3 regions of the Rossellomorea sp. FS2 genome follow, and region 1 is predicted to be linked to each of the others. Evidence: riboswitches for the same ligand, from Rfam matches in the RefSeq annotation. Region 1 holds a riboswitch; each other region holds the start of a gene.

What was found. A riboswitch is a leader RNA that binds a small molecule or an ion and turns the genes downstream of it on or off. The one in region 1 is predicted to bind S-adenosylmethionine.
Region 2: linked by a shared signal. The riboswitch ahead of ACNA6I_RS12925 (methionine ABC transporter ATP-binding protein) and the one ahead of ACNA6I_RS21450 (5-methyltetrahydropteroyltriglutamate--homocysteine S-methyltransferase) in region 1 are both predicted to bind S-adenosylmethionine.
Region 3: linked by a shared signal. The riboswitch ahead of ACNA6I_RS18545 (methionine ABC transporter ATP-binding protein) and the one ahead of ACNA6I_RS21450 (5-methyltetrahydropteroyltriglutamate--homocysteine S-methyltransferase) in region 1 are both predicted to bind S-adenosylmethionine.

What each region holds. Positions count from the first base shown of each region.
Region 1 is NZ_JBLRVS010000007.1:413,556-416,809, reverse strand. It holds gene ACNA6I_RS21460 (beta-glucoside-specific PTS transporter subunit IIABC) at 1-96, shown strand, start outside; gene ACNA6I_RS21455 (6-phospho-beta-glucosidase) at 93-1,547, shown strand; SAM riboswitch class I at 1,629-1,738, shown strand; gene ACNA6I_RS21450 (5-methyltetrahydropteroyltriglutamate--homocysteine S-methyltransferase) at 1,812-2,936, shown strand; gene ACNA6I_RS21445 (EamA family transporter) at 2,977-3,254, shown strand, end outside.
Region 2 is NZ_JBLRVS010000004.1:431,140-434,393, forward strand. It holds gene ACNA6I_RS12920 (iron-hydroxamate ABC transporter substrate-binding protein) at 1-682, opposite strand, end outside; SAM riboswitch class I at 1,166-1,269, shown strand; SAM riboswitch class I at 1,354-1,459, shown strand; gene ACNA6I_RS12925 (methionine ABC transporter ATP-binding protein) at 1,550-2,581, shown strand; gene ACNA6I_RS12930 (methionine ABC transporter permease) at 2,571-3,221, shown strand; gene ACNA6I_RS12935 (MetQ/NlpA family ABC transporter substrate-binding protein) at 3,236-3,254, shown strand, end outside.
Region 3 is NZ_JBLRVS010000005.1:424,042-427,295, forward strand. It holds gene ACNA6I_RS18530 (toprim domain-containing protein) at 1-261, shown strand, start outside; gene ACNA6I_RS18535 (thioredoxin family protein) at 264-575, shown strand; gene ACNA6I_RS18540 (hypothetical protein) at 815-1,168, shown strand; SAM riboswitch class I at 1,266-1,372, shown strand; gene ACNA6I_RS18545 (methionine ABC transporter ATP-binding protein) at 1,524-2,534, shown strand; gene ACNA6I_RS18550 (methionine ABC transporter permease) at 2,531-3,199, shown strand; gene ACNA6I_RS18555 (MetQ/NlpA family ABC transporter substrate-binding protein) at 3,215-3,254, shown strand, end outside.

The sequences.
Region 1 (3,254 bases):
AATGAATTCATGGACGTCCTCTCAGAAGAACCGGGGGACATCAAAGCAGGAGCACGCCTGCTATCTTATATGAAAGAAAAGGAGCGAGTGTCATGACAACGACTACATTTCCAAAATCCTTCCTTTGGGGAGGGGCCATTGCAGCAAACCAAGCAGAAGGAGGATACCGCGAAGGCGGGAAGGGGTTGACCAACGTCGACCTCCTTCCACGCGGTGAAGAGAGATTCTCCTATATGAAAGGGAATATCCCACACCTGGAACTTCAAGATGACCTTTACTACCCGTCACATGAAGCCATTGATTTTTATCATCGCTACAAAGAAGATATCAAGCTGTTTGCCGAGATGGGCTTTACATGCCTTCGGGTGTCTGTATCTTGGGCAAGGATCTTCCCGAACGGGAACGACGCTGAGCCGAATGAAGAAGGATTGACATTCTATGAAAACCTCTTCGCAGAGCTCAGAGCGAACGGAATCGAACCCGTTGTAACCATCGCCCATTTCGATGTACCTGTCCATCTGATTGAAACGTTCGGAAGCTGGAAGGGCCGTGATCTCGTCGAATTCTACGAAACGTATGCCCGCACTCTTTTCAATCGTTTTAAAGGAACCGTGAAATATTGGATGACGTTCAATGAAATCAATATGCTTTTCCATCTGCCTTTCCTTGGGGCAGGAATCGTGTTCAAAGAAGGTGAAAACCGGGATCAGGTCCTCTATCAGGCTGCTCATCATCAGCTTGTCGCTAGTGCCCTTGCCGTGAAGGCACTCCATGAGATCGATCCGGAGGCACAGATCGGGTGCATGCTGGCCGCAGGTGTCACGTATCCGTACTCCTGTAATCCGGAAGATATCTGGGCGGGAATCGAACGTAATCGCGAATCCTACTTCTTCATCGACGTTCAGTCCCGTGGAGCGTATCCGGGCTATGCGAAGCGCTTCTTCCGGGAGCAGGAGTGGGATCTCCAGATGGAAGAAGGAGATGAAGACATCCTCAAGGCTCATACGGTGGATTACATCGGATTCAGCTATTACTCCAGCCGCACGATCAGCCGTGATCCCGAAATCCTCGGGAAGATGACGGCAGGCAATGTGTTCCCTTCGGTCAAAAATCCTCATTTGAAAACATCGGAATGGGGATGGACGATCGATCCAAAAGGGATCCGGATTACGGCCAATCAATTGTATGATCGCTATCAAAAACCATTATTCGTCGTGGAAAACGGCCTCGGAGCCATCGACGAGCCCGGCGCAGATGGGGAAATCAACGATGCCTATCGAATCGATTATCTCTCAGCCCATCTCCGCGAGCTGAACGAAGCAATCAAGGACGGAGTCCAACTGCTGGGCTACACATGCTGGGGACCGATCGATATCGTCAGCGCCTCAAGCGGCGAAATGAAAAAACGTTATGGCTATATCCATGTGGACAAAGACAACGAAGGCAATGGCACCCTCAACCGTTCTAAGAAGGCCAGCTTCGACTGGTACAGACAGGTGATCGAGACGAATGGAGCGTCATTGGAGAACGAAACCGTCAAAAGTTGAGCGGTTAATTTCCCTCATCCCATTGACAACAGGAGCTAAATCCTGAATAATTATTATATTGAGAAAATTAAATAGCGATATTCCTTATTAAGAGTGGTGGAGGGACTGGCCCTGTGAAACCCGGCAACCGCTGTTCAAACTTGAACAGAATGGTGCTAAATCCTTGAACGAGATTCGTTCGGAGATGAGGAAGAGACGAGAATCATAAGGCTCTTCCTTTTACCGGGAAGGGCCTTTTTATATGAAAAAAGGGAGAGGATTCAGATGACACACGTACAGACAAAAGGTAAGAAAGCAATAAAAGCCCCGTTCCGGGCAGATCAGGTGGGCAGCCTGCTGAGGTCGGAGCGGATCAAGGAAGCACGCGAACGGAGAGGGAATGGAGAGCTATCCGCAGCTGAACTCCGACGAATCGAGGATGAAGAAATCATCCGCATCGTCGACAAGCAAAAGGAAATCGGCCTCCAAGTCGTGACCGATGGTGAATTCAGGAGGGCGTGGTGGCACTTCGACTTCCTTGAAGGTCTCGATGGCGTCGAAGGATATGAATCGGACCAGGGGATCAAGTTCCATAACACGACGACCAAGGCACGTGGCATCAAAGTGACGGGAAAAGTGGACTTCACGGATCATCCGATGCTGAAAGACTATGAATTCCTTCATGGCATTGCAGGCGATCACACTGCCAAGATGACGATTCCGAGTCCAAATATGCTTTTCTTCAGGGGGAAAATTGAAACGGACGTATACGGAGATGACTTGGAGGCATTCCATCGGGATGTAGCCGAAGCCTACAAAAAGGCGATCCGTGCTTTCTACGATGCAGGCTGCCGCTATCTGCAGCTCGACGATACGGCATGGTCGGTATTCTTCTCGAAACAGGGACATGAGCAGATCAAGGCATTTGGCCGCGAACCCGACGAACTCAGGGAATCCTTCGCCCGTACCATCAATGAGGCTGTGAAGGATCGCCCAGAGGACCTTGTCGTGACCATGCATATTTGCAGGGGGAATTTCAAATCGACATGGGCAGCTGAAGGCGGATATGAAGCGGCTGCCGAAACCATTTTCGGCGGGCTCGACCTCGACGGGCTATTCCTGGAGTTCGATGATGAGCGTTCCGGAGGCTTCGAACCGCTACGCTATGTGAAGAATCCGAATCTCCAGATCGTCCTCGGTCTTGTTACGTCCAAGCATGGAGATCTCGAGGCGACGGAAGACATCGAGGCACGGATACAGGAAGCTGCACGCTATGTGGACATCAACCAGCTCTGTCTCAGTCCCCAATGTGGATTCGCTTCAACCGAAGAAGGAAATCTGCTGACCGAAGCAGAACAATGGAAGAAGCTGCAACACGTGATCGCCATTGCCGATCGGGTGTGGGAATGAGGTTCCCATTCAGCCAGTAATCAATTAGGAGAGGGTTTCATTGCGGATACAGTATGCTCTGTTTATCCTCCTGGCAGCCATGCTGTGGGGAACAACGGGGACGGTGCAGGCATTGGCTCCTGAAGGCGTCCATCCGATTGCCATCGGAGCGGTGCGCCTGGCCATAGGAGGCTTGTTCCTCCTTCTATTATCCTTGGGAAAAATACATTGGAGAGGGTGGCCCTTGAAAGGAACCGTGGCGGCCGCTCTTTGTATGGCACTCTATCAGCCTTTCTTTTTCTCGGCAGTCAGCATGACGGGGATTGCGATCGGGACCGT
Region 2 (3,254 bases), on a different contig from region 1:
GAATACCCGTTTCCAAGGCGTTATCCTTCACGGCTTCCGGCATGTTGAGCTTCATGGCCTGATACAAAATCTCAGAACCACGGGCATAATTGTTTCCGAAGACATAGAGTTCCTTTTGCCCGGTTTCAATGACGGATACCGTGGCGTCGTCGCCGATCTTCTTGCGGATCTCCTCCCCGATCGTCGCGGCACGCTCCTGGAAGTCATCCGCCCATTCCTTCGCTTCTTTCTCCTTATTCAACAGCTTGCCGATCTCGATCTGTTGATCGATGTAATTCAATTTCCCCCATGTGAAAGCGACGGTCGGCGCAATCTCTTTCATCTTATCGAGGTTCTTCGTCTGACTTCCGGCAATGATCAAGTCCGGGTCGAGCTCGATGATCTTCTCGAGCTGATCGTCACCCACCACTTCCACATCTTTCAGCTTGTCGGTGAAGAGCGGGTTCATCTCAGTCCACTCATCGATTCCGACGAGCTTCCCTTCGAGGGAAATCACATTCGGACCATTGGTGAGGGCGACGATCCGCTTCGGCTCTTTCGGCACCTCCACCGGTCCCTGCTCTGATTCATATGTAAATGTCGATGATTCCTCCTCGGACGAATCCGTTTTTGTTTCTCCGCTGCTGCACGCCGCCAAGAGCAGACAGACCATCAATATGGTAAAGAACGGTGCTTTTTTCATGTGGTTCCCCTTTCGTTTCTTGATAATGAGAATCATTTTCAATTATAACTTTACGGGGGAGGAGGCTAGATGTCAATCACTATTTCCCATATTTAACAAAGGCGCTATGGTCTCCCTTCGAAAAGATGAGTGAAATGAAGCGGAGATGGCTCGACTCCTGCGGGAATGGCGGGCAGGTGAGACCCAGCAGGCGCAGCCGATGCGGCTCACCGCACGCCCCGCGGAAAGCGAGCCATCGCAGCGAAATGGAACGGACACTATTATCTTTAACGCCATTTTCGAAAAAAATATATTTTTAAGGAGTTAGAATCATTTTTCCGATAAACCCAATCGAAATAAAGGGTTTTCACGACATAACATATGTATCTAAGGACCTATTTTCACCCCATTTCCACTTCTTCCAGCCAGTCTCATTTCTGCCAGAGGGTGTTGACGCAGGAAAAAGTCCGGCGTAGAATAAGGCTCACGTTAAACAAATTGAACTTCTTATCACGAGAGGTGGAGGGATTTGGCCCTTTGATACCTCGGCAGCGGGCTCACTTGAGCACTGTGCCAACTCCAACAGGCGGATGCCTGAGAGATGAGAAGAGTACGGATCTTTCTTTCCTTATGGATCTCCGGCCTCTTCCTGTCTCAGGAAGGGGCCTTTTGTTTACCCTGAATTTCATAATTTCTTATCCAGAGAAGCTGAGGGACTGGCCCGATGACGCTTCGGCAGCAGACTTTCCACAAAGTACTGTGCCAATTCCAGCAGGCAACATGCCTGGGAGATGAGAAGGGAACCATTGATTCCGTGTGAATCCATGCCCTCTTCTCGAGACCTCGGGAAGAGGGTTTTTATTTTAATCACCAGGAGGCATGACGAACATGATTGAATTCAAAGGAGCCACGAAAGTGTATGACAGCGGCGGAAAGGAAGTCCGCGCCCTCGACGGTATCGACCTCCGGGTTGAGCAGGGGGAAATATGCGGGGTGATCGGATTCAGCGGCGCCGGGAAAAGTACGCTGATCCGCACCGTGAACCGATTGGAGCGATTGAGCTCGGGGAAGGTGATCGTAGATGGCCAGGATCTCATGGCCCTTTCACCGAAAGACGTGCGCGAGGTGAAGCGGAAGATCGGGATGGTGTTCCAGCACTTCAACCTCCTGAACTCCAAGACGGTCTTCGCCAATGTGGCGATGCCCCTCATCCTCGCGAAGCAATCCAAGGCTGAGATCCAAAAGCGGGTGACAGAGCTGCTGAGCTTCGTCGGTCTTGAAGATAAAGCGAACCAGTACCCAGATCAATTATCAGGCGGTCAGAAGCAGCGCGTCGGCATCGCCCGTGCCCTTGCCACGCAGCCGTCGATCCTTCTGTGCGACGAGGCGACATCGGCCCTCGATCCCCAGACGACGGGCTCGATCCTGAAGCTGCTGAAAAAGATCAACCGTGAGTACAACATCACGATCCTCATGATCACCCATGAGATGTCGGTGATCCGGGAAGTGTGCGACCGGGTGGCGGTCATCGAAGGCGGGAAGATCATCGAGTCCGGATCCGTATTCGACGTCTTCTCCTCCCCTCAGACCGAGACGGCGGCAAACTTCGTGAGCTCCGTGCTGAACGATTCCATCCCGGAATCGGTCCTCGAGCTTGTGCAGAAGGAAAACGCACCGGGACGGATCTACAAGATCCGCTTCGTCGGCGCCTCATCAGGTCAGCCGCTTCTGTCCCAGGTGGCGAAGCGCTTCGACCTCGATGTAAACGTGCTGTTCGGAAATATTACGGAGCTGCAGGGCACACCATTCGGTCATCTCATCGTCGAGCTCATCGGCTCCGAGAGCGAAATCAACCGTGCACTGCTTGTCATGAACGGAGAAAACGTCACCGTGAAGGAGGTCGCACCACATGCTAGTTGATTCACAGCAGATCATCGATGCACTCATTGAAACATTGGTCATGACCGGCTTCTCCCTCCTCTTCTCCACCGTGATCGGGCTGCCCCTCGGGGTACTCCTCGTCATCACGAGGAAGGGTCATCTATGGGAGAATGCCTTTATATTCACCATCCTGAACGGGGTCGTGAACATCTTCCGTTCCGTCCCGTTCATCATCCTGATGGTGGCGATCGTCCCTCTCACACGTTTGATTGTGGGAACATCGATCGGAACGGCCGCGGCCGTCGTGCCACTGGTCTTCTATGCAGGACCGTATATTGCACGATTGATTGAGAACTCCCTCCTTGAAGTCGACAAAGGCGTCATCGAGGCGGCGGAATCCATGGGGGCGACATCCACCCAGATCATCTTCCGCTTCCTCGTCCCGGAAGCGCTCAGCTCCCTCGTCCTCAGCCTCACCATCGCCACCGTCGGACTCGTCGGGGCATCGGCCATGGCAGGCGCCATCGGCGGAGGCGGACTCGGGGATCTCGCCATCACCTACGGCTACCAGCGCTTTGACACCTGGGTCATGGTCATCACCGTCGCCATACTCATCGTCCTTGTACAGGGACTGCAATCATCCGGTAATTTCGTATCGAAAAAAATCAGAAGAAGATAGCGAGGAGATACAACATGAAGAAATGGATCATTC
Region 3 (3,254 bases), on a different contig from region 1:
AATGGTACGATCAGTCTGACCAAAATGGACGAACTAATCGATTCATTATTCGACAGGGATGTATACATCTTGGTGGATGCCGATGAAGCCGGTGAGAAACTCCGCAAGCAATTCAAGCGGGAGTTCCCCGAAGCGGGTCACCTGTATATCGACAGGATGTACAAGGAAGTGGCGGCTGCCCCGGAATATCACCTCGCTTCCGTCTTGATCGGAGCCAACATTGATGTCCACAAACAATATCTTGGAAAAAGGATGAATTAGCTTTGAAAGAGTTGAACAGCCAGGAAGCGCTGCACACGATACGGGAGAATGAAAGACTGCTTGCGCTCTATCTGTACACCCCCATGTGCGGCACCTGCCAGGTTGCAGGTAGGATGATTGATATTGTAGAGAAACTGCCTCAACCATTCGTTTTTGCAAAGGCAAATCTGAATTACCTGGCAGGATTTGCAACAGAGCATGCGGTCGAAAGCGTTCCTTGCCTCCTGCTATTCAAAGATGGAGTCGAGGTGGAACGGATCTATGCGTTTCAATCTGTACCGTTTTTGTATGAAGCTTTGAATAAGGTAGCATAAAGGGCCGAAAAGGCCTTTTTTTGTTCGAATGGTAATAGAAACTGAAAGATTCTCACGGAAACTACTGCGACTTTTCTACATACCGGGACATATTTCTCGGGAAATGAAGCGAACCCGCCAACTTATTGTCTGTTGGGCCCTTCCTTCGACAGTGCGTCCACAATCTGTCGAGAAAGTACAGGAGGATAAACTATCCAATAGTGGAATTAGTTAAGTATCCGAGATACTGGAGGGGTTGCATGAGAGAGTATTTAGAGAAAGTCGTAGATCAATGCGAGACCAGGTATCACTTACAATTGTTATTTCCAGACACCCCGTTCGTCCTACATTTCCAATGCGGCACTAGCGGCCACAGTCTGTCCATTTCTAATAAGGGCTGCAACGTACTTCCCGATCCTCACCCAGATCCCAACCTGACGATAACGGCTGGAGATGTCCGGCGGTTGATTGCTTTACTTGAAGGGAATGAACGATTGACTTCCCTTGTCGATAAAAAGGAAATCGAAGTCCGTGGAGGTTACCGGCATCTGTTGTTTGCTGAATCGGTGCTTTGGTTGACCCGATTTCACATGGTCGAACCAGTGAGCGTATAATGTGCAAAAAAGAATTGACACCTTGTTTATTCGGTGATAGTATCTGTTTAGTAACAAATTTCTGAGTATTTAGTATGAATAATTGAATAACGTTTATCTCTTATTTAGAGTGGTGGAGGGAAGTGCCCGATGAAACCCGGCAACCGTCAATTAAAATTGAAATGGTGCCAATTCACTCGAAGCGAAGGCTTCGACAGATGAGGGAAAGTCAACTATTGAAATAGTATGCCTTTCTGTTTATCGCAGGGAGGCATTTTTGTTTTTCAAATGAGGTTGGATGTTTTAACAATAATGACGTATTTGGATATAATTCCTAGTAAACAGGTGGTTTTACTGATGACGAGGTGGATACAACATGATTACGATTTCTGATGTAAAAAAAATCTTTCAAACCAAAAATGGTACGGTGTCAGCTGTCGATGGGGTGGATATGACCATCAAGGATGGGGAAATCTTCGGTGTCATCGGGTACAGCGGTGCAGGAAAGAGCACGTTGATCCGGATGCTGAATGGGCTCGAGCTACCCACTGATGGATCTGTGGATGTGAACGGTCAAGTGATATCAAAGGCGAAGGGACGTAAACTCCGTGAAGCCCGGCAGTCCATGGGGATGATCTTTCAACATTTCAATCTCCTTTGGTCCCGTACGGTACTTGAAAACATCCAGTTCCCACTCGAGATAGCCGGAGTGCCAAGAGGAGAACGGATCAGGAAGGCGAATGAACTTCTCCATCTGGTAGGACTTGAAGGCAGGGGGGATGCCTATCCGGCGCAACTCAGTGGAGGTCAGAAGCAGCGCGTCGGGATTGCAAGGGCACTTGCGAATGATCCGAAGGTGCTCCTATGTGATGAAGCTACGTCCGCACTGGATCCCCAAACCACGGACAGCATCCTGGATCTTCTTGTTGATATCAATGAGCGTCTTGGGCTCACCATCGTCCTCATCACCCACGAAATGCACGTCATCCGTAAAATCTGTCACAGGGTGGCGGTCATGGAAGCGGGAAAAGTGGTCGAAGAGGGGGATGTCCTAGAGGTATTCCGTAATCCGCGTCAGGAAGTGACGAAGCGCTTCGTGAAAGAGGTCGCACAGCAGCAGGAGTCGGATGACATCCTCGATCAGTATCCGGATGGGAAAGTGTTGAAGCTTACATTCGTTGGAAGCGGTACGGATCAGCCTCTCATCACCTCACTGATCCGAAGGTTCGATCTTGAGGTGAACATCCTTCAGGGCCAGATTTCGCAAACTCAAAAAGGAGCATTCGGCACGCTGTTCATCCATCTGAAGGGTGAACGTGAAATCCTCGATCAGGCGGTCGCCTTCGCTGAAGAACAATCGGTGAAAGTGGAGGTGATGGAGCGATGATCGAGAAAATCTTTCCGAACGTCGATTGGGAAAAGATGTGGGAAGCCACTCTTGAGACCCTGTATATGACTGGTATGTCGGTGATCGTAACATTTGTCCTCGGGCTCGCACTAGGGATTTTATTGTTCCTCACATCAAAAGGGAACATCTGGGAAAATAAGGTGGCCTATTCCATCACCAACGCTGTGGTCAATGTCTTCCGGTCGATCCCCTTCATCATCCTGATCGTCCTGTTGATCCCCTTCACCAAAGTGTTGATTGGTACGATCCGAGGGGCGAACGCAGCGTTGCCTGCTTTGATCATCGGGGCTGCCCCGTTCTATGCCCGCATGGTCGAGATCGCCCTGCGCGAAGTCAATAAGGGGGTCATCGAGGCGGCAAAAGCGATGGGAGCAAAAACGAGCACCATCATCATGAAGGTCCTTCTTCCTGAATCCATGCCTGCCCTCATCTCCGGAATCACAGTGACGGCCATCGCATTAGTCGGTTACACCGCAATGGCGGGCGTCATCGGTGCAGGGGGACTGGGAAACCTTGCTTTCCTGGACGGATTCCAGCGCAGCAGGACCGATGTCACCCTGGCGGCGACCATCTTGATCCTGGTTCTTGTATTCATCATTCAGCTTGTCGGTGATTATTTCACCAATAAAATAGATAAACGATAAAAGGAGAGAAATCAGATGAAAAAATGGTTAGTGGGCACGATTGCAGCAGCAAGTA